Regions from separate parts of the Gottfriedia sp. OAE603 genome, predicted to be linked through region 2. Evidence: riboswitches for the same ligand, from Rfam matches in the RefSeq annotation. Region 2 holds a riboswitch; each other region holds the start of a gene.
What was found. A riboswitch is a leader RNA that binds a small molecule or an ion and turns the genes downstream of it on or off. The one in region 2 is predicted to bind thiamine pyrophosphate.
Positions count from the first base shown of each region.

Region 1 (10,171 bases), 3.0 Mb from region 2:
CTGCATTCTCTTCATTAATGTCTTCAACACCTTCAAGAGTTGCAGCTAATTGCGCTTCTACTTCATCTTCCACTTTATCTTCAAATGGATCTACTCTTTTTTCTACAGGCTCATTAACAGCTTGCATCACATTTTCTACTTTCTCTTCTACTTCTTCTGCAGCGTCCCCAGATACTACCTTTGAAGCACCTTTAACCGTTTCAAACTTGTTGATTGTAGAGTCTTTAATTTCAATCCACTTATCTTTAACAAGTTGAACGTTATCTTCTAATTTTTCAACAGAATTCTGAACAACCTTCAGTTGAGAGCGAACTGCTCCTTTTACTAATTCTGGATCTTCTTTAATTTGATTTAATTTCTTCGTTACACTTTTACCTTTTCGTGAAATTTTTTCACGATTTTCTTTGTTCAGTAAAGTAACTCCTGCACCAATTGCGACTCCGACAAGAATATTGCGTAAAGCTTTGTTACGTTTTGACATTCTACATCCTCCTCTAAACAGTTAGTTGGTGTTGCTTTAAAATATGCTGAAGTAAATGTGAGCAGCCTTCCTCAACAATGTTATATACTTCATCAAAATTTCCCGTATAATACGGATCAGGTACTTCCTTCCATAATGAAGATGGTACGTAATCTGAAAGGAGTGATATTTCTCCTATAGAATTATTTCTTGCTAAATTCATTAAATCCTCTTTATTCTGTGCATCCATAGCAACAATATAACTAAAATATTTAAAGTCATTATCTGTCACTTTTCGAGCTTTCATACCATCGCAATTTATGCCTTTTTGACCTAGTAATTCCTTTGTTCCCTTGTGTGGTGGGTGACCAATATGCCAATCTCCAGTACCTGCAGAATCAATCACAAATTGTTTTTCTAACCCTTTTTCTGTCACTATCTGACGAAAAACAGCCTCTGCCATTGGCGAGCGACAAATGTTTCCTAAACAGACAAATAATACATGAATCATTTCGATGTCTCCTTCAAATTATTTACACTTTTTGCCAAAATTTAGCTGTTAGTTTCGATTTCATTCTACACTTTCTAATTTAAAAAGAAAAGGAAAGCTAAAGTGAATAATTTAACTTAAAATCAACAAGATTATACTCATAAAGAATATTTTCTAGTAAGTACACTGATAATTCATTGATTTAACCATAGCAATAGGGCTTACTTTCTTTTTATGCTTAAAATTTTTAACTTTAATCGTATAAAATGATTGTATTTTTAAAACACATTGACTATATTTAGTATTGACAACTAAATGTACGATGAACCACAAGGGGAGCCATGAGGCTGAGAGTGAATAGTATAACTATTCTTACCCTTCGAACCTGTTAGTTAATACTAACGTAGGGATGTGGCACGATGAAAAAGTAACCCTGGGATCATCATGCTACCAGTGTTACTTTTTTTATTTTTACCATTCCTCTCCCTAATTTACACTTCCTTTGAAAGAGTTATCCAAAACTCTATTCCAAAGTGCTTCATTTACAATGAGTGTTGTCAAAGAGAGATAAGGGGGAATCTTTTATGAGAAATTCAAAAATACAAATGATGGTTGAAATTGCTATGTGTGCAGCCTTAGCAATGGTTTTTGATTTACTGCCATTATTTAAAGCTCCACAAGGTGGATCTGTGTCGTTATCAATGCTTCCTGTTTTTTTAATCGCATTTCGATGGGGAATTAAACAAGGTTTAATAACTGGCTTATTACTTGCTGCACTACAATTAGTAACCAACTTTTATTTTGTTCATCCAATCCAAATATTATTAGATTACATCATTGCTTTTACTGGTCTAGGTTTAGCTGGTATTGTTTACAAACAAGTGAAAACTAATTTAACGAGTGGCAATAAAGTAGCTGTAACTATTTTTATTTTAGTAGGTACTTTTATTGGTTCACTAGTCCGTTTTATCTGTCACTATATTTCAGGAGTCGTGTTTTTTGGTTCATACGCTCCAAAAGGAACACCAGTATCATTATATTCTTTAGTTTATAATGCATGGTATATGGTTCCTTCATTTATCATTTGTGCAATCATTTTAATATTTTTACTTTCGACAGCTCCAGTTCTTGCAAATGTTAAAAAGAATCAAGCTGCTTAAGTTTCATCATTCATTTACTCATTACCCTACTCTTTCTTGAGTAGGGTTTTTTACTATTCTTGGCCGTTTTCAAAGCGAATTTGCAGGCAAAGAATAGATTCTACTGACTGACTGAAAACACTTGCCTCTCGAGTCGTAAAGCCTGATGAGTAGCGGGATTACCTTAAGGTAATGAGCACCGCAAGCAGGCGAAGCAACGAAGAAAGCGAGCGTTTGTCAGCAGTCTAAGTAAAATATTCATAAAATTATTGAACACTTTGTGAACTATAGTTATTTGCTCCAATCCTCCCTCATATAAATAAATACAGTAAAAAATATCAAAGGAGGTTTAAGCTTTGATTTATGACATCCTCATTTTCTTCATTTTTACGATTATTCTTTTAGGTGGTATTGGAGCATTTTTCATGCTATTAAAAAGTTCATTACAAGTGGACGATGAACATCTCATTGATGCTAAACCTCCCCATACTGAAAAAGGGGATCATTCTAATTGAAAAATTTGTAAAATCATTCATATAATGGATGGTTTTATTTTTTTTTGGAACATTATTTCCTATAAATCGTTAATTTTACTAATTGTTCACTTAGTTATCAAATATTACCATGACTATTTCTACTCAATATCATATATGATGGTTGTACATGATTATCGTAGACACCATGAACTCTTGACTTATCAGAGGAGGAATTTTAAATGGATACGCCCATCACAAAAACGACTGTAGATGTATTAAACAAACAATTAGCTGACTGGAATGTGTTATATGTAAAATTACATAACTATCACTGGTATGTTAAAGGAGGAGACTTCTTCACTTTACATGCTAAATTCGAGGAACTATACAACGAAGCGAGTATACATATTGATGAGCTAGCAGAGCGTGTATTAATAATTGGTGGAAAACCACTTGCTACTATGAGAGAATATTTAGATACTTCTGGGATTAACGAAGCTAACAAATTAGTGAAGGCAGAAGGAATGGTTCAAGATCTAATTCATGACTACCAATACTTAATAGAAGATTTAAAAGATGGCATGGAAATTACAGATTTTGAAAACGATTCTGTCACACATGATATGTTACTAGCAATTCGCGAACAACTTTCAAAACATGTTTGGATGTTAAATGCATTCTTAGGTTAATAAAAAACAGTGTATAACTTCATTGAATGATTCATCATTCTCTGTTGCTTACACTGTTTTTTCTATTATTACTTGTTTTCGTCTGTAAAAAAGATGGTTCTTTTCGTTTAAACAAACATTTGTTTAATTTATCTGGCCTCTTTCATATCCATTGTTAATATCGAATATATGACTTTTATTGGTTTTAAAAATCAAAAAACGATTGTAATGATACAACTTATAATGATTAGTGCAAAAGATTCTTACTGATTGAAAACAAAAATGCTATTTATCTCAATTTATTAATAGAATGTAAAGTATATTGTTCTATTCTATGAGTAAATCAACACATTCTAGTCGTAATTACCTACATGAACTAGGTGAAAGTGACTAGGGATTTCCACCTACCTATCCCATATATCCTATTATATTTTCCACAAAATTACATCAATAATCGACACGATTCTTCTTAATTCTCTATCACCTATTTATCACTTTATTTCCAATTACAACGAATTTCTTCTAACTAATTTAAGCTCTATTACTTCCTCTTCTTCCAGTATTCATCGCAAATTTTCAATGATTTTAATTATTACCCTCATCATTCCGACCCATTTTTTACCAAAGTCGAAATACAGAAAATAATGAAATTAGCTCAAAATACCTATAAGTTGTAGCAATTGTTTTAATATTGAAACATTTGCATAATATATATTATACTTATGAAAATTCTAAATAAACTAACAATTTCCTTACAATTACGCGAAAGGAGACTAATAATGTCAAAACCTCTTTTGGAAATTGAGCATTTAACAACATCATTTCGTATTAGTAATCAGTATTACCCAGCTGTAGATGATGTTTCGTTAACTGTTCACGAAAATGAAATATTAGCAATTGTTGGTGAATCTGGCTGCGGTAAAAGTGCTTTAGCTCTTTCAATTTTAGGCCTTCATCAAAATAAACGTACCAAGATGGAAGGTTCCATCAATTACAAGGGAAGCAACTTATTATCATTATCTGATAGTAATATGAATAAAATTCGAGGTAAAGAAATCGGAATGATTTTCCAAGAACCTCTTACTGCACTTAATCCATTAATGACAGTCGGTAAACAAATTGAAGAAAATTTGGATTACCATACAAACTTATCATCCTCACAAAAAAAAGAACGTGCTTTACAATTACTTGCTCAAGTTGGAATTCCAAAGCCTTCAATTACATATAAGCAATATCCACATGAACTTTCTGGTGGTATGAGGCAGAGGGTTATGATTTCTATTGCGATTGCCTGCAATCCATCGTTTATTATCGCGGACGAGCCTACGACTGCACTAGATGTAACGATTCAAGCACAAATATTGGATTTACTGAAAGAAATTCAAAAAGAAACAAAACTTGGTATTATCTTGATCACACATGATTTAAGTGTAGTTGCTGAGGTCGCTGATCGAGTAGCCGTAATGTATGCGGGTCAGATTATAGAAACGGGAACAGTTGAAGAAATTTTCAATCAACCTTTACACCCATATACTCGTTCTCTATTAAACTCTATACCTACTACTCATTCAAAAAATCAAAGACTTCATATTATCGAGGGTACTGTTCCACCTTTAGATAAATTACCAAGAACGGGTTGCCGTTTTAGTCACCGCATTCCGTGGATTCAATCTTATGCTCACGAGGAGCAACCAGGTTTACATGAAGTAACACCAAACCATTATGTCCGTTGTTCTTGTTATAAGCATTTTCATTTCAAGAATGAGAAAGGAGCACCGATTGTAAATGTCTCTATTAAAGGTTGAAGATCTAAAAGTACATTTTCCAATACGTGGTGGAGTTTTCAGAACAGTTGTTGATTATGTTAGAGCTGTAGATGGAATTTCATTTGAATTACGAGAAGGTGAAACATATGGTTTAATCGGTGAATCTGGTAGTGGTAAGTCGACTGCTGGTAAGGCGATTTTACAGTTAACAAAAGCAACTGGCGGAAGTATTGAGTTCGAGCAAAATGATCTAATTTCTTTAAGTAAAAAGCAAATGAGAGCATTTCGAAAAGAAATTCAAATGATTTTCCAGGATCCATACTCTTCATTAAATCCTAAGAAAAGAATCATAGATTTAGTTGCAGAGCCATTAAGAAATTTTGAAAAACTATCGCCTGATGAAGAGCGAGAAAAAGTACTTTACTATTTACAAAAGGTTGGATTACCTCCAGAAGCGCTTTTCAAATATCCACATGAGTTTTCCGGTGGACAGCGTCAACGAATTGGTATAGCTAGAGCTTTAACTTTACAACCAAAATTAATCGTTGCAGATGAGCCAGTTTCGGCCCTTGATGTTTCTGTACAAGCACAAGTACTAAACTTTTTACAGGACTTACAAGAGGAATTCAAATTAACTTATTTATTTATTGGTCATGACCTTGGTGTTATTCGTCATTTATGTGATCGAATTGGTGTTATGTATCGTGGAAGGCTTGTTGAAGAAGGAACAACAGAAGATATTTTATCTAACCCACAACATATTTATACAAGACGTCTGATTGCAGCCATTCCGGATATTCGCCCGGAAGTAAGAGCAGAAAAAATTAATGCAAGACAGGAAGTTCGAATTGAATATGAAAAGAACTCTTCTTCTTACTTTGATGCAAATGGCCGTCCTTTTGATTTAAAACCAATATCTGATACTCATCGAGTAGCACTTCCATAGAAAGGAGAAAGCTATATGTGGAAATTTTTACTTCGCAGAGTGCTCATTATGATTCCTCAAATGATTATTTTGAGTATATTAATTTTTGCACTCGCTAAAGCGATGCCAGGTGATGCTCTTACTGGTAAACAATTGGATCCAAAAGCATCTCCAGAACGTATCGCTGAGATTCGAAAGCAGATGGGATTAGATGATCCTGTGCAGGTTCAATATGTTAATTGGATAAAAAATGTAGTAAAAGGTGATTTTGGAATCTCTTACACGCATAAACTAGCTGTAACGGATGTTATCGGAGAACGAATTGGAAATACTGTATTACTTGCTCTTTGTGTTTTTATCCTTACATATATTTTAGCAATCCCACTCGGCATAATAAGTGGTCGATGGAATGATACCTGGGCAGACAAACTCGTCACCGGGTATAACTATATTGGTTTTGCAACACCATTATTTATCTTTGGACTTATCGTATTATTTATCTTTGGTTTTTATTTAGATTTATTCCCTACTGGCGGTAGTGTTGATCCGCAAATTGATAATGGAACTTTTGCTTATTATATGAGTAAACTTCAACATCTTGTCCTGCCTTCAATGGCCGGTGCCCTAATCTCTACAGTTGGAATTTCACAGTATTTACGTAGTGAAATTATAGATACGAAGGTCAAAGACTTTGTCAGAACAGCTAAGTCAAAAGGTGTTCCTGAATCTAAGATTTATTCAAGACATATTCTACGAAATTCATTTTTACCAATCGCTGCTTTTTTAGGTTATGAGATTACTGGTTTAATAGCTGGATCTATCTTTTTAGAATCAATTTTTGGTTACCCAGGAATTGGACAGCTCTTCATTAAATCTGTGATGCTTCGCGATTTTACAGTTGTAAACGCGCTTGTACTTATGACAAGCTTAGCAACATTATTTGGAACATTGATTTCTGACATCATATTAAGCATAGTTGATCCTCGTATTCGGATCGATTAAGGTAGGTGAAAATAATGGAATTGAAACTTGAAAATCAAAAACAACTAATAGAAAAATCAAAAAGTCCCTCTGGCTTTAGTGTCATCTGGTCAGAGTTCAAACGTGACCGAATGGCATTAGCGTCACTAATTATTTTGAGTCTAATCCTAATTACTGTTTATGGTGCATCGCTTATTTTAGACCAAGACCAAATTACGAAGGTAGACTTCCTATCAATCTATCAACCCCCTTCTTCACTACATTGGCTTGGTACTGATTATGGCGGACGTGATGTATTTGGACAATTAATTATTGGAACGAAAAACTCTTTTACAATCGGATTATTTATCACGATCATAACGAATATTCTAGGTTTATCATTAGGATTAATTGCTGGCTACTTTGGTGGTTTGGTTGATGGTATTGTCATGCGCATCATCGACTTTATCCTATCTCTGCCAACATTAATGTTAATCATAGTATTTGTAACTGTAGTACCAAAATTTACGATTCCTAATTTCGTGTTAATTATGAGTATTTTCTTATGGACAGGTAAAGCAAGGCTGATTCGCTCAAAAGTATTGTCTGAAAGTGAATTGGATTACATTGCAGCAGCGAAGGCTCTTGGAACACCTAACTGGAAGATCATATTAACTCATTTATTACCAAATGTAAGCTCACTGATTATTGTAGCATTTACCCTAAACTTAGCTGGAAATATCGGAATCGAATCTGGTCTTACCTTCTTAGGATTCGGATTACCTGAAAGCACTCCAAGCTTAGGTACACTCGTTGCATATGCAACAAACCCAGACGTTCTACAGAATAAATGGTGGATTTGGTTACCTGCATCGGGCATGATTTTAGTGCTCATGCTAAGTATAAATTTTATCGGTGAAGCGCTAAAGCGTGCAGCTGATGCAAGGCAAAGAAGAGGTTAAACAACTTTAAGGAGAGTGAAATTATGAAAAATGTAAAAAGCTTTTCAAAAGTATTAAGCGCAATGGCTGTTTCTATGTTAATCCTTTCAGCTTGTAAAGGTGGAGATGACAAGCCAACATCAGCTAAACCTACAGAAAAAGTAGAAACATCTGCATTTCCTGTAAAAGTAAAAAATGATAAAGAAGCAATTGCTGGTGGTGTGTTAAAGTATGGTTTAATTTCTGATACGCCATTTGAAGGTATTTTAAATACTGTATTTTATGAAGGTCAACCAGACTCTGAAGTATTACAGTTCTTTGATGAAGCACTACTTTCAACAGATGAGAACTATGTATATGATCAAGATGGTGCAGCTACATACGAGTTAAGTGAAGATAAAAAAGTAATCACTTTAAAAATTAAAGATAATGTAAAATGGCATGATGGTAATCCAGTAACTGCAGAAGATTTAGAATATGCTTACCTAGTAATTGGTAGCCCTAAATACACTGGTGTTCGTTACGATACACAAATGTCTATGATTGAAGGTATGGAAGAATATCACACAGGAAAAGCAAAAAACATTTCTGGTGTTAAAGTAATCGATCCACAAACGATCTCTATTACTTTTAAAGAAGCAAATCCATCAGTTCTAACTGGTTTATGGACTTACCCACTTCCTAAAAAATATCTAGGCGATGTGGCAATCGATAAATTAGTAGAATCTAAACAAATTCGTAAAGAACCAATCGGATTTGGTCCATTCAAAATTAAGAAAATCACTCCAGGTGAAGCTGTTGAATTCGAAGCATTTAAAGACTATTGGAATGGTGCACCAAAATTAGATGGCGTACTATTAAAAGTAGTTAACCCTACGATTGCAACTGCGTCATTAGAAAATGGTGATATTGATATTGCTTCAGTTTCTGCTGATCAATATGATAAAGCAAAATCATTAAAAAATATTCAGTTACTTGGTAGAACTGAGTTATCTTACTCTTATATTGGATTTAAATTAGGTCATTATGACGCGAAAAACGGTGTAAACGTAATGGATAATCCAAAATTCGCTGACAAACGTTTACGTCAGGCAATGGCTTATGCACTTGATAACAAATCAGTAGGTGAAAAACTTTATAAAGGGCTAAGATTCCCTGCAACATCTGTTATTCCACCTTCATTCCCGAAATACTTTGATAAAAACCTTAAAGGTTATGAATATGATCCTAAGAAAGCAAAATCTTTACTTGATGAAGCTGGCTACAAAGATGTAACTGGAGACGGATTACGTGAAGATCCAAACGGTAAAGAGTTCAAAATTAACTTTGCATCTATGAGTGGTGGCGATATCGCGGAACCATTAGCACAATTCTACTTACAAGCTTGGAAAGATGTTGGTTTAGATGTTCAATTATTAGATGGACGTTTACATGAATTCAACTCATTCTATGAAATGGTTGAAAAAGACGATCCAAAAATCGAAGTATTCGCAGCAGCTTGGGGAACTGGTTCTGATCCAGATCCATCTGGAATTTGGTCTAAAAATGCACCATTTAACTATGTTCGTTGGGTAAATGATGAAAATGATCAACTATTAAAAGATGGTATCTCTCCTAATTCTTTTGATGAAAACCACCGTCAAGAGGTATATAACAAATGGCAAGAGCTTGTAAGTGAAGAAGTACCATTAATCCCTACTCTATTCCGTTTTGGATTAGATGGAGTAAACAACCGAGTGAAAGGTTATGATATCACTCCTGGTCAAGGCTTCCAAGGTCATTTACAAGAAATCACTGTAACAAGTGAAGAATCAGAAAAAAATAAATAATCATGAAAAAAGGAAGAGTCGCTCTAAGCACTCTTCCTTTCTTTATAATTTTTAGACAAAGTACAAAAACTAAGAGATTCAGACTGATTGAAAACGTTTGTCTTTCGAGGCTCAGGAGCCGGATGAGGAACGGAGTTACCTTTGACGGTAATGAGTACCACAAGCAGGCGAAGCAACGAAGAAAGCAAGCGTTTGTCAACAGTCTGAAAAGGAAGAGTCGCTCTAAGCTACTCTTCCTTTCTTTATAACTTAACTAATCTTCTTATTTTCTTCAAGTTCAAACTTCTCAATTTTGTTCTTTGCCGAAAAATGATAATAGATTAAACAAATAATCATAAACGGTATACCACAGTATAAAGCAATTCGTTGTTCAGGAATAAACGCCAAGCTGACCATTACAACAACGTTAAGTACTAAAGCAACAATTGGTACCAATGGATAAAGTGGAGTTTTATATTTTAAATCCTCTACTTTTCCACCTTCTTGAATATATTTTTTTCTACCTAATAGATTTGAT
Region 1 covers NZ_JBEUNN010000001.1:3,663,797-3,673,967, forward strand. Annotated here, with positions in the region: gene ABID96_RS18550 (hypothetical protein) at 1-481, opposite strand, end outside; gene ABID96_RS18555 (low molecular weight protein-tyrosine-phosphatase) at 495-971, opposite strand; TPP riboswitch at 1,273-1,377, shown strand; gene thiT (energy-coupled thiamine transporter ThiT) at 1,535-2,110, shown strand; gene ABID96_RS18565 (hypothetical protein) at 2,446-2,604, shown strand; gene ABID96_RS18570 (Dps family protein) at 2,805-3,254, shown strand; gene ABID96_RS18575 (ABC transporter ATP-binding protein) at 4,013-5,038, shown strand; gene ABID96_RS18580 (ABC transporter ATP-binding protein) at 5,019-5,945, shown strand; gene opp4B (oligopeptide ABC transporter permease) at 5,961-6,926, shown strand; gene ABID96_RS18590 (ABC transporter permease) at 6,941-7,846, shown strand; gene opp4A (oligopeptide ABC transporter substrate-binding protein) at 7,870-9,654, shown strand; gene ABID96_RS18600 (amino acid permease) at 9,904-10,171, opposite strand, start outside.
Region 1: it holds a riboswitch for thiamine pyrophosphate, as region 2 does, so the genes downstream of both, thiT (energy-coupled thiamine transporter ThiT) here and thiC (phosphomethylpyrimidine synthase ThiC) in region 2, are expected to answer to the same signal.

Region 2 (10,171 bases):
ATGTACGATCAGAAGTATCAAACTACGGATATAATAGATAAAATTCATAACATCGGCTACGAGGTTGCTCTTGAACATGCAACACTTGATATTGAAGGTATGACATGCGCTGCATGTTCTGCACGAATTGAAAAGGTAATCGGAAAAATGGAAGGTATTACAAAAATTAACGTAAACTTAGCGATGAATACTGCGACCATTGACTATTTACCCGAAGTTCGTTCACTTCAATCAATTATAGATAAAATCCATCACATTGGTTATAGTGCCACTGTAAAAAATGAGGATGTAAATAAAGGAAATCATGCAACGAAAAAAAAATTATTACAATTAATGTTTTCAATTATTCTATCGCTACCTTTGTTGTACTCAATGGTTACACATTTACCAATTTCAACTAATATTTGGATGCCACATTTATTAATGAATCCTTGGTTTCAATTGATACTTGCAACTCCAGTTCAGTTTATCATTGGTTGGCATTTCTACGAAGGAGCATATCGGGCTTTACGGAATAAAAGTGCGAATATGGATGTGCTTGTTGTACTTGGTACTTCTGCTGCTTATTTTTATAGTTTAGTGGAGACACTTAAGACATTATCAGATTCTTCGTATATGCCTCATCTTTATTTCGAAACAAGTGCGGTACTGATCACACTAGTTTTGCTCGGTAAATATTTTGAGCATATTGCGAAGGGGAGAACAACTGAGGCCATTTCGAAATTATTGGAGTTACAAGCCAAGGAAGCCACTATTTTAAAAGATGGTGAAGAAGTAAAAGTATCATTTGAAGATGTCAAAGTTGGAGATCATCTTCTTGTGAAACCAGGAGAAAAGATACCCGTAGATGGTATGATTCTTTCTGGAATGTCTACAATAGACGAATCGATGATTACCGGGGAATCCCTGCCGGTTGATAAAAAGAAAGGCGATAAAGTAGTTGGTGCAACTGTAAATGGAAATGGTTTCTTGACGATAGAAGCTGAGAAGGTTGGGAAAGATACTGCATTAGCAAATATCGTGAGGATCGTTGAAGAGGCTCAAGGTTCAAAAGCGCCAATTCAACGACTAGCAGACCAGATTTCAAATATATTTGTTCCAATTGTCATAATCATTGCGACCGTAACGTTTCTGATTTGGTTTTTCATGATTGATCCTCAAAATTTACCGAAAGCAATTGAAGCTTCAATTGCAGTTTTAGTGATAGCTTGCCCTTGTGCACTTGGGTTAGCAACACCTACTTCTATTATGGTAGGAAGTGGAAAAGGTGCGGAACACGGTATTTTATATAAAGGTGGAGAATATTTAGAAACCACTCAAAAAATAGGTGCAGTCATTCTTGATAAAACTGGTACGGTTACAAAAGGGAAACCAGAAGTAACGGATGTGATCAGTCTTCATCAACGAGATGATTTGTTGAGTCTGGTTGCGAGTGTGGAAAAAATGTCAGAGCATCCATTGGCTCAAGCAATCGTTGATTATGCTAAGCAACAAGATTTGAAATTAAAAGAAGTTAAAGATTTCGTTGCAATTCCAGGGTACGGTGTAGAGGCAATAGTAGAAGATTCCTCAATTGCTATTGGTACACGTAAATTAATGCAGGAAAAGAATATAATTACATCTTCCATTGAAGAACAGCTAATTCAATTCGAAGCCTCGGGTAAGACTAGTATGATTGTTGCAATTAACGGTGAACTTGAAGGAATTGTTGCAGTTGCAGATACAATTAAGGATTCTTCAAAAGTGGCCATTCAATCATTAAAGAGTCAAAACATTGAAGTGTATATGGTAACCGGTGATAACGCTCGAACTGCAAAAGCAATTGCAGATACTGTTGGAATCGAGAACGTTTATGCAGAAGTGTTACCAGAAAAGAAAGCAGAAATAGTAGAGACACTTCAAAAACAAGGTAAAGTCGTTGCAATGGTTGGAGATGGAATTAATGATGCTCCTGCACTTGCGAAAGCTGATATAGGAATGGCAATTGGAACTGGTGCAGATGTTGCCATTGAAACAGCGGATGTCACACTTGTTGGTGGAGATCTATCTCATATTCCTAAGGCGATTTCACTAAGTAAGAAAACAATGCATAATATACGACAAAACTTATTCTGGGCTCTATTTTATAATAGCTTGGGTATACCAATTGCAGCTATGGGATTACTTGAACCATGGGTAGCAGGTGCTGCAATGGCATTTAGCTCAGTATCAGTTGTCATAAATTCACTACGATTAAAAAGGGTAAAAATTTAAGGAGGAAATATCAAATGGAAACAATTTTAAAAGTAAATGGAATGACTTGTGGACACTGTAAGGCTGCGGTTACTAAGGCTGTAGAAAGTGTATCAGACACAAACAATATAATTGTTAGTTTAGAAAATAAAGAAGTATCATTCAAACATGTAGATACAGAAACAGTAGAAAAAGTGAAAGAAGCAATTGAAGATCAAGGATACGATATCATATAAAAAAACAAAGGCGGACTAAGGTTCGCTTTTTGTTTGGCTGTAATTAGAAGAGAATGATGTTAATAGAGAATATACTTATAGGGAGAGTATTTCAATGAAAAAATTAATGTTAATACTTAGTACAATCACATTGATCGGTTTAAGCGGATGCGGAACCAATGGACATCATACGGAATCGAATCATCATGGAATGAATCATGAAAAGAAAGAAAAAGAAAAAGAAAAGCAGACTAAAGTAAGTTTTACATTCAATCAAAATCCAAAAAGTGGAGAGAATTCAGAACTAGCTATTAAAGTTAAAGATTCAGAAGGTAAAACAATCAAGGATTTTGAAGTCGAACATGAAAAGTTAATGCATTTAATCGTTGTAAGTAAGGATTTATCTTATTTTGACCATATCCACCCAGAGTATAAAGGAGATGGATTATTTACTATTACACCAAACTTTCCATCAGGTGGAAAATATACATTATATGCAGATTTTGTGCCTAAAGACTCTGCTAAAACAGTCAAAACAAAAACGATTCAAGTATTAGGTAGTGAACGAAATCCGGTGGTTCTAAAGGAAGACCAGCACCAAACAAAAGTAGTTGCTGGCAAAGAAATCTCATTTAAAACAGATGAGTTAACGACAAATAAAGATATCACTTTATCCTTTACTATTAAGGATGAAAAATCAAAAAAACCGATTAGAAATTTACAACCTTACTTAGGTGCAATTGGACATGTGGTTGCTATTAGTGAAGATACAAAAAACTACTTACATGTTCATCCAATGAATGAGGATTCAACAGGACCAGAAGCAAAATTTATGACAAGTTTCCCAAAAAGCGGCATGTATAAAATATGGGGGCAATTCCAACAAAACGGACAAAAGTTTACAGTCGATTTTACTGTAAAAGTAAAATAAATTCTTAGAAGAAGCTATCATATTAGCTTCTTCTTTTTATGATCCCTATTGGAAGTTTACTATTTTCTTATAAATAGACTTTGCCTGTGAAGGTTGATTTGTCCCATGAATAATTGCTCTACCATCTTTAAATAATACAATTCTATAATCCTCAAACGAACAAGAAAGTAAATAAGGATTCACAATTAAGTCATTCACATCTTTTATTAATTTTTTCGATAATTCCTCAAGCGAAAGTGAAAGAGAGGACATATTTCTTAATTGAATTGCATCCCTACCACATAATATATCTGTTTTCATTTCTGAGTCGCTTTGTAAGTACGGAAAAATAGGCAAATCACCGCATGTAGGACAATTTTTATGTTTTAACTTTTCAATGTTTATGTCAGCTTTTTCATTTTTCCAAACATCATAAGATTGCAATAGTGGTAATACTTTTGTACCAGTGATGAGCTTTAAAGCAGATGTAACTTGAAAAGCAGTAATAATTTGAACGATGGGGCTAATGACACCAACAGTATCACATGTATCTTGTAAACTGGGTATATGCTCTAATAAACAGTTTAAACATGGTGTTTTTCCAGGAATGATTGTAAATGTGAGGCCATAGCTAGCCACGCATGCACCAAAAATAAATGGAACACCAAATTTTATAGCTGCATCATTTACAATCATTCTAGTTTCAAAATTATCAGTTGCATCAATTAAAATAGTTTTCTCATTAACAAACTCCTCAATGTTTTTAGCATTGATGTCTGTAATAAAACTGTTAATGTTTATGCTACTATTTAATTCTAATAATCTATTTTTTGCTGCAATTGCTTTCGGTAATTTATTTTTAGCATCTTCTTCTGAATATAACTGTTGTCTTTGCAAATTACTCCATTCAACATAATCACGATCGACAATCGTCAGTTCTCCAATGCCTGCACGCACTAGCATTTCTGCTATTGATGAGCCGAGTGCTCCTGCTCCAATCACAAGTACACTTGCATGTTGTATTTTATCTTGTCCGTCATTCCCTAAAAATAATTGCTGCTTCATATATCGGCCAATCAAGAACTCACCAACCCTGTAATCGGACTACTTGCCACCCCATAATTTTTTTCACGAATTCTTCCAGCCTCGAAACCAAGCTTACCTGCTTCAATAGCCATTTTCATTGCAATAGCCATCTTTACTGGATCAGCAGCATCAGAAACAGCAGTATTTAGTAACACGCCATCCGCACCTAATTCCATAGCAAACGCTGCATCTTTAGGTGAACCAATTCCAGCGTCAATAATAACAGGAACGGACGATTGTTCAATAATAAACTTCAAATTTAAAGGATTTAAAATACCTTTTCCAGACCCTATTGGTGATGCGCCAGGCATGATTGCATGGACTCCAAGTTCTTCAAGTCTTCTTGCTAAAACGACATCATCGGATGTATAGGGTAATACGATAAATCCTTCTGAAAGTAACATTTCAGAGGCTTTTAACGTTTCTATTGGATCCGGTAAGAGCGACTTGTCGCAACCAATTACTTCAACCTTTACCATGTCACATAGCCCTGAAGCTTTTGCCAGTTTGGCGATTCTAACGGCTTCTTCAGCTGTTTTTGCCCCTGCGGTATTTGGAAGAAGCTTATATTTCGTTAAATCTAATTGTTCAAGAAAGTTTGGCTGAGATTCCTCAAATATATTCATTCTCCTAACAGCAAATGTTAATACTTCCGTTTCAGATGCCTCAATAGCCTTTTTTTGAATATCAAAAGAAGGGTATTTGCCTGTACCTAGAAATAATCTTGAATGAAATGAATGTTTTCCAATTGTTAACATCATTAACCTCCTCCTACAAAATGTATTAATTCTACAATATCTCCGTTTGAAAGAGCTGTAGTACCGTACAGTTCTCGATACAATATTTCTTTATTCACTTCTACTACAACGATTCTATTTTCTAGTTGATAAGAAAGAAGTAAATCTTTTACTGTGAAAATATTTTCAGCTAGCTGAATACTTTTGCCATTTAATTGGATGATCAAACGTTTTACACCTCGCCTTAAAATTATCGATTCACTTTAAACGCTTCTACCCACTCAGTTCTAATCTTTCTTTTAAGAATAAAATCTCGAATCATTTTGCCCGTTTCAGGAGCAAGAAGAATGCCATTGCGAAAGTGTCCAGTTGCAAAAAATATATTGTCATCATCAGGGTGTTTTCCGATATATGGTTTTTGGTCAATGGTTTGTGGTCTTAAACCTCCCCAAAATGATTCAATGGTCATCTTGGTCATATCAGGTAGCATCTTTTTGGCAGTTTCAATTAATGATTCAATACCTAGTAGGGTTGGTTTTTCATCCCATTCGTTATGAACCATCGTTGCACCAATAACAAGTTTTCCGTTGTTTCTAGGAACAATATAGTTATGATCATGGAAAATTGTGTGCTCCAACGTCAAATGTTCACTTGTAACCGATAGACATTCTCCCTTAACTGGGATAAGACGATTATTTAATCCGAGCTGCTTGAAAAAAGAAGTGCTCCAAACCCCATTTGCAATGACGATATTATCAGCTGTAAATTTTCCATTTGTAAAATGAATCATAAATGTATTTTCAATTTTTTGAATGTCTAAAACACAAGTATTTTCGTGTATTGTAGCTCCGAGCACTTGTGCACTTTTGCAAAAAGCCATACAAACAGAAATGGGTAGGACACTTACATCATCTTCTATATATGCTGCTCCAATTATATCTGTTGTTATATTAGGTATTTTCCTTTGAATTTCAGTTGGTTCATACCACTTGACCGTTGATTGAGAAAGAAGGGAAGCTAATTGGATTTTATCATCGTCATTATAAGCAAGTTTAAAAATCCCACCTTTTTTCAGCTCAATGTCGATATGACTTAGTCTCTTAAGCTCTTCATTCAGTTCAAAATAAGCTAGTTGACTGCTTCTTGCAAAAGGTAAGAAAATCTCTGAATCATTGCACTCAGAATGAGCTCCGAGCATGCCTGCTGCAGCGCTAGTTGATTTCGAACCAATCGTTTGTGCTTCGAGTATGGCAACGTCTATTTTTTCTTTTGCTAAGTAATAAGCGATGGAGCATCCAATGATTCCACCACCAATTACGATTACATCAAAATGTTGTTTCATAGATTACTAGTGCACCTCTCCATATATTTTAGAGCAGCATCACGCGAGTTTTCAGAAGAAAAAATACCCGACATGACTGCAATTCCATCTACCTGACACTCTTTTAGTATAGGAAGATGATCAGGAGCTATCCCACCAATTGCGTAAACTGGAATTGTAAGAACTTTTTTCATCTCAGTTAACTGATCAATTCCATTTGGACGTAAACCTTTTTTGCAATTTGTGTTAAAGCAATGTCCATAAATGACATAATTGGCCAGATCCTTCTCAGCTTGAATAGCCTCTGCTACTGAATGGACTGAGCGACCGACGTTCATTGTTGGATATTGTTCTTTCACTAACTTGACCGGATGCCCGTGAGTTGGCAAATGAATGTTTATTAGATTGGTAAGTAAAGCTATATCTAATCTGTCATTCATGACGATCTTGTTCATAGGAACTTTGTTATGCCTTAAAAGATTTAATAGGGTATGTAATTCCGAGCTGCATTTAGATTTTTCTCGTATATGAACTAAATCAACAACATCATGTATTTGAATAATCTTTGAAGCAAGTTCATGAACAGAATACATATTATTCGTTACTGCAATTAGCTTCAAATTTGCTCCTCCTTTTTGAAAAATAGGGTGTATGTATTGTAAATTTCGTTTTAAAACAAGAAAAACCACTTTCCTAAAACTGGAAAGTGGTTTGTAAGATACACAAATAAACGCATAAAAAGACATTGCGCCACTTTCCTACGCAGGTACGAACCTGTTCAGGTTATGAGGGTTTAAAAGTAACTACTTTATTCTCAGCCCTTATCAAGGGATCCCCTAGTGATGAATACACTATGAAAATTAAATTTAGCATAGCATAAAAATAAAATAATTCAAGATTAAAAAAATGATAGTTTGTAAATATTATGTCAAAAGTTAGCAAAATAGACACTTAAAGATATAATAAAAAATAATTTTTTTATGTGAAAATAGTGAATGTTTCCAGGTATAGATATGAATTTTCATCCAATCCTGTAAAATTTTAGGTAAATAAAATGATTTACAAGATTGCTTCATAGGTTTATATTAAGTCTGTACAAATGAATAGTTTGACTAGGGGTGTCCAATTAGTTGGGCTGAGAGAGAAACGCGCTTTAAGTTTCTTAACCCTCAGGACCTGATCTGGTTCATACCAGCGTGGGGAAGTTAGCGTTTATTACAGTAGTGATCATTTATCACTATTGTAGTCAAACTAACCATTAGCCGGGTCTTATATTTTTAAGATACGGCTTTTTTTCATGCTTATCGTGGATTGGATTTTGTTCTTTTTAATCACATTAAAAAGGGGAAATCATAATGAACAATTCTGTAAATGAAATGAATTTTTCAATCATGTCTAGCTTTTCGGGAAGTAAAAAAGTATATGTAGAAGGATCAAGACCTGACTTGTTGGTTCCAATGCGTGAAATCAAATTAAGTCCTACAACTGGATCATTTGGGGAAGAGGAAAACGCTCCTGTACGTGTTTATGATACAAGTGGTCCTTATACCGATGAAAGCGAAACAGTTGATATTCGTAAAGGACTTAAGTCTATAAGAGGAAAATGGATTATTGAGCGTGAAGATGTAATCGAGTATGAAGGTCGGAAAGTAAAGCCGGAAGATAATGGCTTTAAAAGTGAGGTTGTACAGAAAAATATAGAGGTCTTCCAAGGACTAGATAGAAAACCATTACGAGCAAAAGATGGTGCAAATATTACGCAGTTACATTATGCACGACAAGGTTTGATTACGCCAGAAATGGAATTTATCGCAATTAGGGAGCATGTTACTCCTGAATTTGTCAGATCTGAAGTAGCGAGAGGGAGAGCAGTTATTCCTTCAAATATAAATCATCCAGAGAGTGAGCCAATGATTATTGGTCGTAATTTTCATGTGAAAATCAATGCCAATATTGGTAACTCAGCTGTCACTTCCTCGATTGAAGAAGAGGTTGAAAAAATGACTTGGGCAACACGTTGGGGAGCAGATACTATGATGGATCTGTCTACCGGAAAAAATATTCACACGACTCGTGAATGGATTATTAGAAATTCACCAGTACCCGTTGGAACAGTACCAATATATCAGGCACTAGAAAAAGTGAATGGAATTGCTGAAGACTTATCATGGGAAGTATTTAGAGATACATTAATCGAACAAGCGGAGCAAGGTGTCGACTATTTTACAATTCATGCTGGTGTACTTTTACGCTATATACCGTTAACAGCAAAACGTGTAACAGGTATCGTTTCTAGAGGTGGATCAATTATGGCACAGTGGTGTCTTGCACATCATAAAGAAAATTTTTTATATACTCATTTTGAAGAAATATGTGAGATTATGAAACGATATGATGTTACATTTTCACTTGGTGATGGATTAAGACCCGGTTCCATTGCAGATGCAAATGATGACGCTCAGTTTGCTGAATTAGAAACACTTGGGGAGCTAACGAAAATAGCTTGGAAGCATGATGTCCAAGTAATGATTGAAGGACCAGGTCATGTACCAATGCATTTAATTAAAGAAAATATGGATAAACAATTAGAGATTTGTAATGAAGCTCCTTTTTACACGCTTGGACCACTTACGACGGATATCGCACCTGGCTATGATCATATTACTTCTGCAATAGGTGCTGCAATGATTGGCTGGTTTGGCACAGCAATGCTATGTTATGTAACACCAAAGGAACATCTTGGATTGCCGAATAAAGAAGACGTTAGAGTAGGAGTCATTACTTATAAAATCGCAGCACATGCAGCGGATCTAGCAAAGGGGCATCCAGGAGCTCAAAAACGAGATGATGCACTGTCAAAAGCAAGATTTGAATTTAGATGGAGAGATCAATTTAACCTATCACTGGATCCAGAAAGAGCGATGGAATATCATGATGAAACCTTACCTGCTGAGGGTGCAAAAACAGCCCATTTTTGTTCGATGTGCGGTCCAAAGTTTTGTAGTATGAGAATTTCTCAAGATATTAGGGATTTAGTAAATGAAAAGGATTTTGAGTTAGCGATTGATGAGGGTCTAAAAGAAAAGGCTGATCAATTTAGAAAAAATGGTGGGGAAATATACCAATGATTGAATGGGGGAGCCTCGAATGAACCGGGTGAACCAAATAGCAAAACAATTAAAAGAGCTAGAATTCGAAGTGAATCAACTGAAAAAAGAATTAATAAATATCCAAAAAATTTGTGAACATGAATTTCAAAAGAACGATTATATACAGGTATGTACAAAGTGCCACTATATTGAAAGTCTATATTGGTAAGCTTAACAAATAACCTATACTTAGTTTGCAAAAATAAACCTCCATTTTTGGAGGTTTATTTTTATTAACGACCTAACAGAACGTTAAGTCATTCAATATGAAAAATAAAATATATGAAAATGAGAAAGTAAGCACAAAAAACTAATTGACAATGATTATCATTATTGTTAATATTTTAACGTTATTGATAATCGTTTTCAATAAATGAGGTGGCAAATAAGACGACTTATATACTCTAAAAATTTACCAGATAGTAACAACATGATATTTAGATGAAGACCAAGAGGATTCTTTTTCTAGGCAAAAGAAATGGAGATTAATTAATGGAAAATATGATGCATCAATTAAAAGA
Region 2 covers NZ_JBEUNN010000001.1:678,713-688,883, forward strand. Annotated here, with positions in the region: gene ABID96_RS03415 (heavy metal translocating P-type ATPase) at 1-2,253, shown strand, start outside; gene ABID96_RS03420 (cation transporter) at 2,268-2,468, shown strand; gene ABID96_RS03425 (hypothetical protein) at 2,563-3,378, shown strand; gene ABID96_RS03430 (ThiF family adenylyltransferase) at 3,424-4,437, opposite strand; gene ABID96_RS03435 (thiazole synthase) at 4,434-5,201, opposite strand; gene thiS (sulfur carrier protein ThiS) at 5,204-5,407, opposite strand; gene thiO (glycine oxidase ThiO) at 5,431-6,522, opposite strand; gene ABID96_RS03450 (thiamine phosphate synthase) at 6,519-7,121, opposite strand; TPP riboswitch at 7,240-7,349, opposite strand; TPP riboswitch at 7,606-7,721, shown strand; gene thiC (phosphomethylpyrimidine synthase ThiC) at 7,854-9,629, shown strand; gene ABID96_RS03460 (hypothetical protein) at 9,649-9,819, shown strand; gene ABID96_RS03465 (DoxX family membrane protein) at 10,143-10,171, shown strand, end outside.

Region 3 (10,171 bases), 2.5 Mb from region 2:
AAAATCGAGACAAATTCACCCTCATTAACGTGCATCGAAATACCAGCTAAAATTTGTTGATGTTTTCCAAATGATTTTTCGAGATTTCTAATTTCTAATGTCATTTTTATTTTACTCCCTTAGACTTCCATTTCACCGTCATTCTTTCTAGCAATACAATCAAGCCGAAAAAGAACATACTTAAAAGCATAATGATAAAAATCGAGACAAATACTCGATCCGTGCGAAATGAAGAAGAAGCAAGTGTCATAAACACACCAATACCTGTTTTTGCACCAAGCCACTCAGAAATCACAGCACCCATCACACTATATGTCGCGGATATTTTTAATCCTGAAAAAATAGACGGTAGTGAGTATGGACATTCTATTTTCCAAAATAATTGAGATTTTGTTGCCCCTGCCATTTTCATATAATTAATCAATTCAGTTGGCGTTTGCCTAAATCCATCGAGAGCAGAAACGGTAACAGGAAAGAAACAAACAAGTGAAATGATCATCAACTTTGGTAATACTCCAAATCCAAACCAAATGATTAAAAGTGGTGCTAAAACAATAATTGGTACGTTCTGTGACAAAATCAATAATGGATAAAAAGCTTCTTTAAATCCTGGAATTAAATGTAGTACGATTGCAATCATTAGTCCTAGAAAAGTACCTACCAAAAATCCAAAGATGGTTAATTGTACGGTAGAAAGTACATGTGGAACTAACGAATCATAAGATTGGATTCCTTCTTTTAGTATTGCGATTGGGCCTGGCAAGAGCCAAGCTTCTATTTTGAAAAACTTTATAATTAGCTGCCAAAAAATTAAAAAAAGGAGGATGACAAGAATCGGTTGCCATCCTTTTATTTGTTTGCGGCTCATTAACGATACTTCTCCGTCAAATCATCCATTGCAATACCTTGTGGCTGATATAGAATTTTCATTTGTGTAATGACATTATGACAGCCTATTTCAATCATTTTTTCATTCATTTTTTGGACAATAATTAATAATTGATTTAATTCGCCTTCCATTGTTGTTTCTAATGGTTGAACTTGGTATTTTACACCAGACTCATCGATTACTTTTATCGCTGCATCAACCGCTGGAATAACTTCCTCAATTTTATTGGTTTTAGGAATAATTTGTACACTCATTAATGTATTAGACATTTAAAGCTCCCCTTTGTCAAAAATTATTATTCTGGTAAAAACTCATTTGTAAAAGCTTTTTCCGGATCAAATTTACCCTCTAACAATTTATTTTCAGTTAACCACTCAGCATAGTTTTTCCAAATTGTTAACTTCTGTTCACCCCAACGACTTGCATCGTCTTGATATTTAGTTGAAAGCCATTCCTGACTTTTTTGAACTAGTTCTTTATCTAAATCTGGATTATCTTTTAACAAAATATCTGCAGCTTCTTTTGGATGATCGATTGAATAAGTATATCCTTTAGATGCTGCCTTCATAAATGCCTTAACGGTTTCTGGTTGATTCTTAATCATTTTTTCATTCGTTGCAAGTACCGGCGTATAGTAATCTAACTTATCACTGTAGTCAGTTAAATAAACCATATTTAACTTTTCACCACGAAGCTCTGCTTCTATACCTGTCCATCCTTGATAAATCCAAGCAAAATCAATATCTCGCTTTACTGCCGTGAAGAAATCAGCTTCGCCCATATTAACGATATTTAATTTATTAACATCTGCATTTTCTTTTTTCATCAATGAATCTAAAATTGCTTTTTCTACAGGTGAACCCCATCCACCATAAGTTTTACCAACAAAATCTTTAGGTGATTTAATATTTTTGCTAACTGGTGAAGCAAAACCAGAAGTATTATGTTGAATAACAGCTGCAATCGACACGATTGGTACGTTTTGTACTCTTGCTTGTGTAATTGACTCTTGGTAAGAAACGCCAAAATCAGCTTTACCAGAAGCAATTAATTGATCTGCTCCTGTTTGCCCCGGGCTTATAATCTCTACATCCAGACCTTGCTCTTTAAAATATCCATTTTCTTTTGCTACAAATAAACCTGTATGATTTGTATTTGGCGTCCAGTCTAATACTACCGTCACCTTTTGTAGCTTTTTTTCTTTCTTCGGTGTTGACGAATTTTGCTCACTACATCCTGCTAAAGTTAAGCAAAGTGCAAAAAAACAAATCAGTAATCTTTTCATTCTATAACTCTCCTTTTTGTTTTGTTTATACAAATGAAATGTGTTAGCACCATAGTCAGGTACTAGAACTAGACAAAAAGAAAACGCCCGAATAAATATCCGGACGTGAATGCACTGTAAAAAACTATATCAAAAGAGATACTGTTCCCTACGCTGGCATCACCCAGATCAGGTTCTAAGAGTCAGTATCTAAAGGATACAATCTCAGCCAGCAACACTGGCCCCTCCACATTTTCTCGCATATAAACTTTTCATGATAAATATAACAGATAAATTCCTTAAATACGACTCATTTTCAACATAAATTTAATATTTTAATAATCTGTATATATAGAAAACTTCATTTCTTGAAAAAGATAGAGCAGAAATTGCACCATGAACACTATGAATATAATAGATCAACAAGGTTTAAAAGTTTGTGGGAGTTTGTGGGAGCTTATAAATATAACGAAGGCGAGTGGACTAGATGAATAAGCCAATTGGTGTGATTGACTCAGGCGTTGGAGGCTTAACAGTTGCAAAACAAATGATCAGGCAGCTACCGAACGAAGAAATTTATTATGTAGGTGACACACTTAGATGCCCATATGGCTCACGTTCATATGATGAAATTAGACAGTTTACTTGGGAAATGACAAACTTTCTCCTAGACAAAGATATTAAAATGTTGGTCATTGCATGCAATACTTCAACTTCTATCGTTTTACAGGAAATGCGCGAAAAATTGCCGATTCCTGTAATCGGGGTCGTTCATCCAGGAGCAAGAGCGGCAATAAAGCTCACGAAAAATAATCAGATCGGAGTAATTGGTACAAATGCTACTATTCATAGCCACGCATACAAACACGCACTAAAGAGGATTAATCGATCAGTCGAAATAATAGAATTAGCCTGTCCAGAATTTGCTGGAATAGTTGAAAGTGGTAGATACATTCAACCAGATATTTTTGATCTTATTCAAGAGGCTTTGAGTCCATTAAAAGAATCGAGCATTGACACCTTAATACTAGGTTGCACTCACTATCCTCTATTGAGTTCCATTATTCAAGAAGTAATTGGCTCTCAGATCAAGTTAATCAGTTCAGGTGATCAAACAGCTTTGGAGGTTAGTGCAATACTGGACCAGCAAAATTTATTATCAACCAAGAAGTCTGTTTCACACTCCTTTTTTACCACTGGAAATCCCGTGGCATTTCGCAAAATAGCTTCTTCAATATTCCAAGAACCATTGGAACATATAATACAAATTAAACTTTAAAACACTCAAGCATTTTTTGCTCGAGTGTTTTTATTTTTTATTTAAGTCAAAATATTCTTTTAGCATAAAATTATTTTGTACAATATCTTCAAGGGTATATTCGTCTAATACTTGTAAAAACTGATTTAATGCTTTATTAAATATATGCTTTAAAGAACAAACAGGTGTTATGACACAGTTATTGTTATCCTCGAAACATTCAACAATATGAAAGTCCTCTTCTGTCTTTCGAATTAATTCACCTATATTTATGTCCGATGGTCGTTTTGCAAGTCGGATTCCACCATTCCGTCCTCGAATTGTTTCAATATAACCCATCTTCCCTAAATTATAGATTATTTTCATTAGATGATTTTTTGAAATATCATACGCCTCGGCAATATCCTTTATATTTACCAGTTTTTCATTTGGTTCAGTGGACAGGTATATTAAAACCCGAAGAGAGTAATCCGAATAATTGGTTAACCGCATAAATTCCCCTCACTCATTTATTTTGATTAATCATAGCATAATTGTGAACATTTTTTAAACTTTTATAAATTGAGACTAAAAAGATGTATTTTACATATTGCTTTAACGAGTAGGTGGGGCTACTATAAAGATGTATTATAAATACTACTTTAAAGAAAAGAAGGGGTATAACATGCTTTCTCAAAAATCTATTGACATCATTAAATCAACAATCCCAGTTTTAGAAGTAAAAGGGCTTGAGATTACATCAGTTTTTTATAAAAACCTGTTTACAAATCATCCTGAATTATTGAATATATTCAATCATACAAATCAACAACAAGGTAGACAACAAACAGCGCTTGCTAACACAGTACTAGCAGCGGCTAAAAATATTGATAAGTTAGAAACAATTCTTCCAGTCGTAAAACAAATTGCTCAAAAACATCGCAGTCTGTTAGTAAAACCTGAGCACTACCCAATCGTTGGTGAACATTTACTAGGCGCGATTAAAGAAGTATTAGGTGATGCTGCAACCGATGAAATTCTTACTGCTTGGGCAAAAAGCTATGGTATTATTGCACAAGTATTTATTGATATCGAAAAAGAAATGTATAATGACTCATCTTCACAAGAAGGTGGATGGAGTGACTTTAAAGAATTCAAGGTCATTGATAAAGTTAAAGAAAGCGATGTAATTACATCTTTCTACTTACTTCCTAAAGATCACTCTGTTCTACCAACATTTTTACCAGGTCAATATATTACTGTGCGAGCAAAAGTGGATGGTCAAAAATATTTATTAAACAGACAATATAGTTTGTCTGATATACCTGGCAAAGAATACTATAGAATTTCCGTAAAACGAGAAGCTGAAGAGCAACAACCAGAAGGCGTTTTTTCAAACTATCTTCACAACTTGATTAATATTGGTGATTCATTAGAATTAACAGCTCCAGCTGGAGATTTCACTTTAAACACTAATCTTGAATCACCTGTTGTGTTTATTAGTGGCGGGGTTGGTATTACACCTTTAATAAGTATGGCAAAACAAATTGCCAATACTCAGCCTAATCGTAAAGTAGAAATGATATGCGCTGCAAGAACTGCTAAGCTTCAACCATTCAAAAATGAATTAATTTCATTATCTGAACAAATAAATGACTATTCTTTATCATTTATTTATGAAAATCCATCAGAGGAAGATATGAAAAATCCGTACTTTAAAAAGCAAGGCTATATTGATGTTGCATGGTTAACATCTAATATACAAGTTGTAGATGCACATTATTATGTATGTGGCCCAGTACCATTTTTAAAAGCAGTTGTATCAAACTTAAAACAATTAAATGTTCCAGAAACTAATATTCACTTTGAATTTTTTGGACCTTCAATGAGTCTAGAAGGATAAATAAAAGGATGCTCTCATTTTGAGCATCCTTTTAAGTTTATAGACACAAGTATTAAAACTAAGAGATTCATACAGTCTGAAAAGAAGTTTTCTTTTCGAGAATTCATTCTAACTTCTAATCAGTAAGGCAGTTTTCTTTAGCGCTGTTGGAACGATAAAACTACCAAATATTGCTAACAAATCACTTGAAAATGTTTTTTTAATACAACCAAAAACGAGACTACTGATGAGAATATCATATAATACAAATCTGCCAAAATCTTCTTTCGTAATGACTAAAAATACGACCGATGATTTTCTAGTTGTCAGACAAAGCCCACCTTTAGACCTAAATTATTCGATAGGTAATTCCCAATAATATTTTTCTAATTCTTCATACATTTTTTTCATTCCTATTTTCTCTAATACTCTAATGGAAGCATAATTATAGATTGAACATGTTGCAATTATTTTTTCTACATTTTCTCTTTGCATTCCCCAATGACAAAATGCTTTAGCCATTTCAGTGGTATAGCCTTTCCCTTGATAATCAGGTGCCATACTGTAACCTATCTCCATTATTCCATGTACATCTGGTCCGCCTTTAAATCCCATATCACCTATAATAATTTTGTCTTTTTTATGAATAATGACTCCTTCAAATTCTTCCTCTTCCGGATGTTTTTGAAAACGAGAAATTTTATACGGAAACAAATTTTTGTACGCGTTAATTGGCCATCCTTTAGCAAAACTAAATGTCATATTTTCATATTCTAACGATTGTTCCCCGTTTAAAACATCTAACATTGCTCCAGCAGTAAATTTTACTAATAATAGATTTTCAGTTTGAGTAATGATCATTCCTATTCACCTGTCCTCTACTTCCCTTTAAAAAATATTCTTGAAATAATCAAACCAATTAAACCGAGTAATATAAATAGACCCGCCCTTACTAACAATGTAATATTCGGTAAATCAACTAAAACAAGCTTGCATAAAGTTAGTAATAACAAACCAACCCCTATATAGGTCCATACTTTAAACTTCTTCAAACTGCCAAGTACCATCGCAATAATTGAAATAATGATCCAACTTAGATTAATTGTAAGACTAATAACATTATCAGAGAAATCTGTAGTCAAAATTTGTACAGCTTGAGTGATGTAAGCAATTAATAATAGTGTAATCACTAATGAACTACTCACCAATATAACCTGTTTCTCTTTCTCATTTTTATAAGCTAATATTGCAATCGTGATTGTAGCGATTATGAAAACAATCCAATCCATAGAAGTAAATGAAATTAAAGAAAAAATCGGTTCTGATACAATCCTAATACCAACTGGAATGATTGTTAAAAAAGCAATAATTAGTTTAAAAAAGTCTCTATATCTTATATAAAACAAATACGTTAATATCGCTTGAATGATTAACACAGTGTTAAGCAAGTGAACAGTCACACTATCTAAACATAAGAATGAAAAAGCTAGTAGAAAGTTTGTTGAAAATGCAAAGAACAAGTCTGATTGCTTTTTATATAAATTACTTAGGAATAAATATGAAACACAAAGAAGGATGAGAATAACCGTTCTTGTGTTATCTTCATAGCCACTGAAAACCCAACCAATCGTGATAATAAAGCTGGTATGAAGCATCAAAATTTGCTTTTTCATAGAAAACTTTGAGATTAACAAAATAATAAGTAATCCGAAATGTTGAATGATAATACTAAAGGCAAAGTATTCAAAACCTTTAAGATTAAAATTTAAAAGTCCAACCACTATATAAACTAAGTTCAATAATATAGCTGAAGTCGAATATAAGTATTTATATTTTTTAAATGCAGCATAAAACATAAATAACAAGTATATTGATGTTTCATAAAACGCAAAAAATAAATAATTAGGCGCTGCGCTTTTTATTAAGAATGGGATCAAAACGGCTCCAATGATACTAATTAAGCCAATCGATTCAGATTTATATTTATTCATGAAATAAAAGCCTACTCCGACCCATATAACCTGGAGTAAAAATGCAACATTTGAACCAATCATATTATATAAATGATGCATTGCAAAAGTTGTTAAGAACAACACTGGCAAAATCCCACCTAATAATGTTTGCCCAAGTGTAGCTCGCTTTGCTTGCACTTGTCTATTTCCATACCAAAATAAAAGAATTGCAAAGGCAAATCCTATGCCAACTTTGGCGTACTCATTTAAAACACCATAATCGGATGCTGCTTTAAATCCCCACATAATTCCAATAATAAAAATAAAGATAAAAAATCTAGGTAACCACTTTTGAAAAATAAGTGCTTCAAAATCAATTTTTTCTTTAGGAGTCGTTGTATTTTGTTTCACTACTTTTTGAACTGGTTTTGTTGGAGTTATACTGATTTTTTCTTTTTGTTGAACTCCATTCTGTTTCAAAACTGTTTCTCTAGTGAGTAGAAAATCAAGTTTTTTCTTCATCTCACTCACTTCAAATTCAAGTTTTTCAACCTTCTTTTGAAGTTCCTCATTTTGATTTTCCAACCAAATCACCTCTATCATATCTATGTATTTCTAGTAATCTAAATAACCAATTTGAATTAGCCATCTTCATTGAATTCTACAATTTTATATAATTTCCTATATAAATTCTTAAAGATTACAAATTTCGCCATATTTCCCAGAAAATAATTTCATGGCAAAATTCAATTTGGATTGAGAGTGAATTACATTTCAGTATTTCAATATAAAAAATCCTCTACCTAGCGATAGAGGACCTTTTTATATTAAAATAAAACTTTATCTTGTTTTTGTTGCTTAACCATTTCTAAGAATGCGTCAAATGATTGAGTTCCAATATCACCCTCGCCACGTTTACGAATCGCTACAGCATTGTTTTCAACTTCTTGGTCTCCAACAACTAACATGTAAGGTAGTTTACGTAGCTGTGCTTCACGGATTTTGTAACCAATTTTCTCTCCGCGTAAGTCTGCCTCAACGCGAATTCCTGCATCTTTTAATTGATCAGTAAGCTTTTGTGCATAATCATTGTGCACACTTGAAATAGGTAATACTGCAACTTGAACTGGTGCTAACCATAATGGGAATGCCCCAGCAAAGTGCTCAGTTAAGATTCCTAAGAAACGATCGATTGATCCATAGATTGCACGGTGGATAACAACTGGTCGTTCTTTTTGATTATCTTCATTAACATAAGTTAAATCGAATTTTTCTGGCATTTGGAAATCTAATTGAATTGTTGCACATTGCCAGCTACGTTTTAATGCATCTTGAATGTGGAAATCAATTTTTGGACCATAGAATGCGCCATCACCTGGATTTAATTTAAAATCAAGGTTTTCTGATTTCAGAACGTTTTCTAATGCTTGTTCAGCAGAGTTCCATAATTCTTCAGATCCCATTGAATCTTCTGGACGAGTTGATAATTCTACTTTATAAGTAAATCCAAATACGCCATAGATTTCTTTAATTAAGTTAATTACTTCAATAATTTCGCCTTCAATTTGGTCTGGACGACAGAAGATATGTGCATCATCTTGAGTAAATGTACGAACACGCATCATCCCATTTAATGCACCAGAGAATTCATGACGGTGTACTTGACCGTTTTCACACATACGGATTGGTAAGTCACGATATGAATGTAATTTATTTTTATAAATTAACATGTGACCAGGGCAGTTCATCGGTTTTAATGCGAAATTTGTTTCATCTACTTCTGTAAAGTACATGTTTTCATGGTAGTGGTGCCAGTGACCTGATTGCTCCCATAAACGTTGGTTCATGATAAACGGTGTACGAACTTCTTGGTAATCTTTACGAGTTTGAAGACCACGCTCATATTGCTCTAATTCATTACGAATAATTGTACCTTTTGGCAAGAAGAATGGCATACCAGGCGCTTCTTCTGAGAACATGAATAACTCAAGCTCTTTACCTAATTTACGGTGATCACGCTTTTTAGCTTCTTCTAATAAATGTAAGTGCTCTTCTAATTCTTTTTTACTTTGGAATGCAGTACCATACACACGTTGAAGCATTTTATTGTTTGCATCGCCTCTCCAATATGCACCTGCAACTGATAATAATTTAATTGCTTTTACACGACCTGTTGAAGGTACGTGTGGTCCACGACATAAATCAACGAATTCACCTTGAGTATACATTGAAATGACAGCGTCTTCTGGTAAGTCGCGGATTAATTCTAACTTAAACTCATCATCTAATTCAGTGAAGAATTTAATCGCTTCTTCACGACTAACTTCTGAACGAGTGATTGGTAAATTTTCTTTAATAATTTTTTCCATTTCTTTTTCAATTTTCGGAAGGTCTTCTACTTTAATTGAAACAGGAAGATCGATGTCATAATAGAAACCATCTGTTGTTACTGGTCCCACACCAAATGCAGTTTTTTGGTCTTTGTATAGACGTTTAACTGCTTGAGCTAAAATGTGCGCTGAACTATGACGCATCATTTCTAATCCTTCTTGATCATCTTGAGTGATGATTTGTACTTCACATTCTTCTGTAATTTGTGTATTTAAATCAACTAATTTTCCATTTATTTTTCCACCAAGTGCTTTTTTCTTTAAGCTAATGGAGATTAAACCAGCGAAATCTTCTACTGTTGTGTTTTGCTCCACCTCGCGAATTGATCCATCTGGTAATTTAACTGAAATCATTTAGTTCACTCCTTTTAATAATAAATTTTTGCAAATAAAAAAGAGCACACTCGTAGGGACGAATGTGCTCGTGGTTCCACCCTAATTTGTTGTACACTAAAAAAGCTATACATTACTCTCAATGTTTTAACGGTCTACACCGATAGCAGTTAATTGTATATTACATACGTTCCCCACTATAGCTACAAGGTGGTAAGTCATTC
Region 3 covers NZ_JBEUNN010000001.1:3,160,667-3,170,837, forward strand. Annotated here, with positions in the region: gene ABID96_RS16175 (ABC transporter ATP-binding protein) at 1-104, opposite strand, end outside; gene ABID96_RS16180 (ABC transporter permease) at 107-868, opposite strand; gene ABID96_RS16185 (thiamine-binding protein) at 868-1,158, opposite strand; gene ABID96_RS16190 (ABC transporter substrate-binding protein) at 1,185-2,174, opposite strand; TPP riboswitch at 2,303-2,412, opposite strand; gene racE (glutamate racemase) at 2,641-3,432, shown strand; gene ABID96_RS16200 (RrF2 family transcriptional regulator) at 3,463-3,903, opposite strand; gene hmpA (NO-inducible flavohemoprotein) at 4,076-5,293, shown strand; gene ABID96_RS16210 (GNAT family N-acetyltransferase) at 5,627-6,133, opposite strand; gene ABID96_RS16215 (DUF2339 domain-containing protein) at 6,151-7,809, opposite strand; gene thrS (threonine--tRNA ligase) at 8,052-9,968, opposite strand.
Region 3: it holds a riboswitch for thiamine pyrophosphate, as region 2 does, so the genes downstream of both, ABID96_RS16190 (ABC transporter substrate-binding protein) here and thiC (phosphomethylpyrimidine synthase ThiC) in region 2, are expected to answer to the same signal.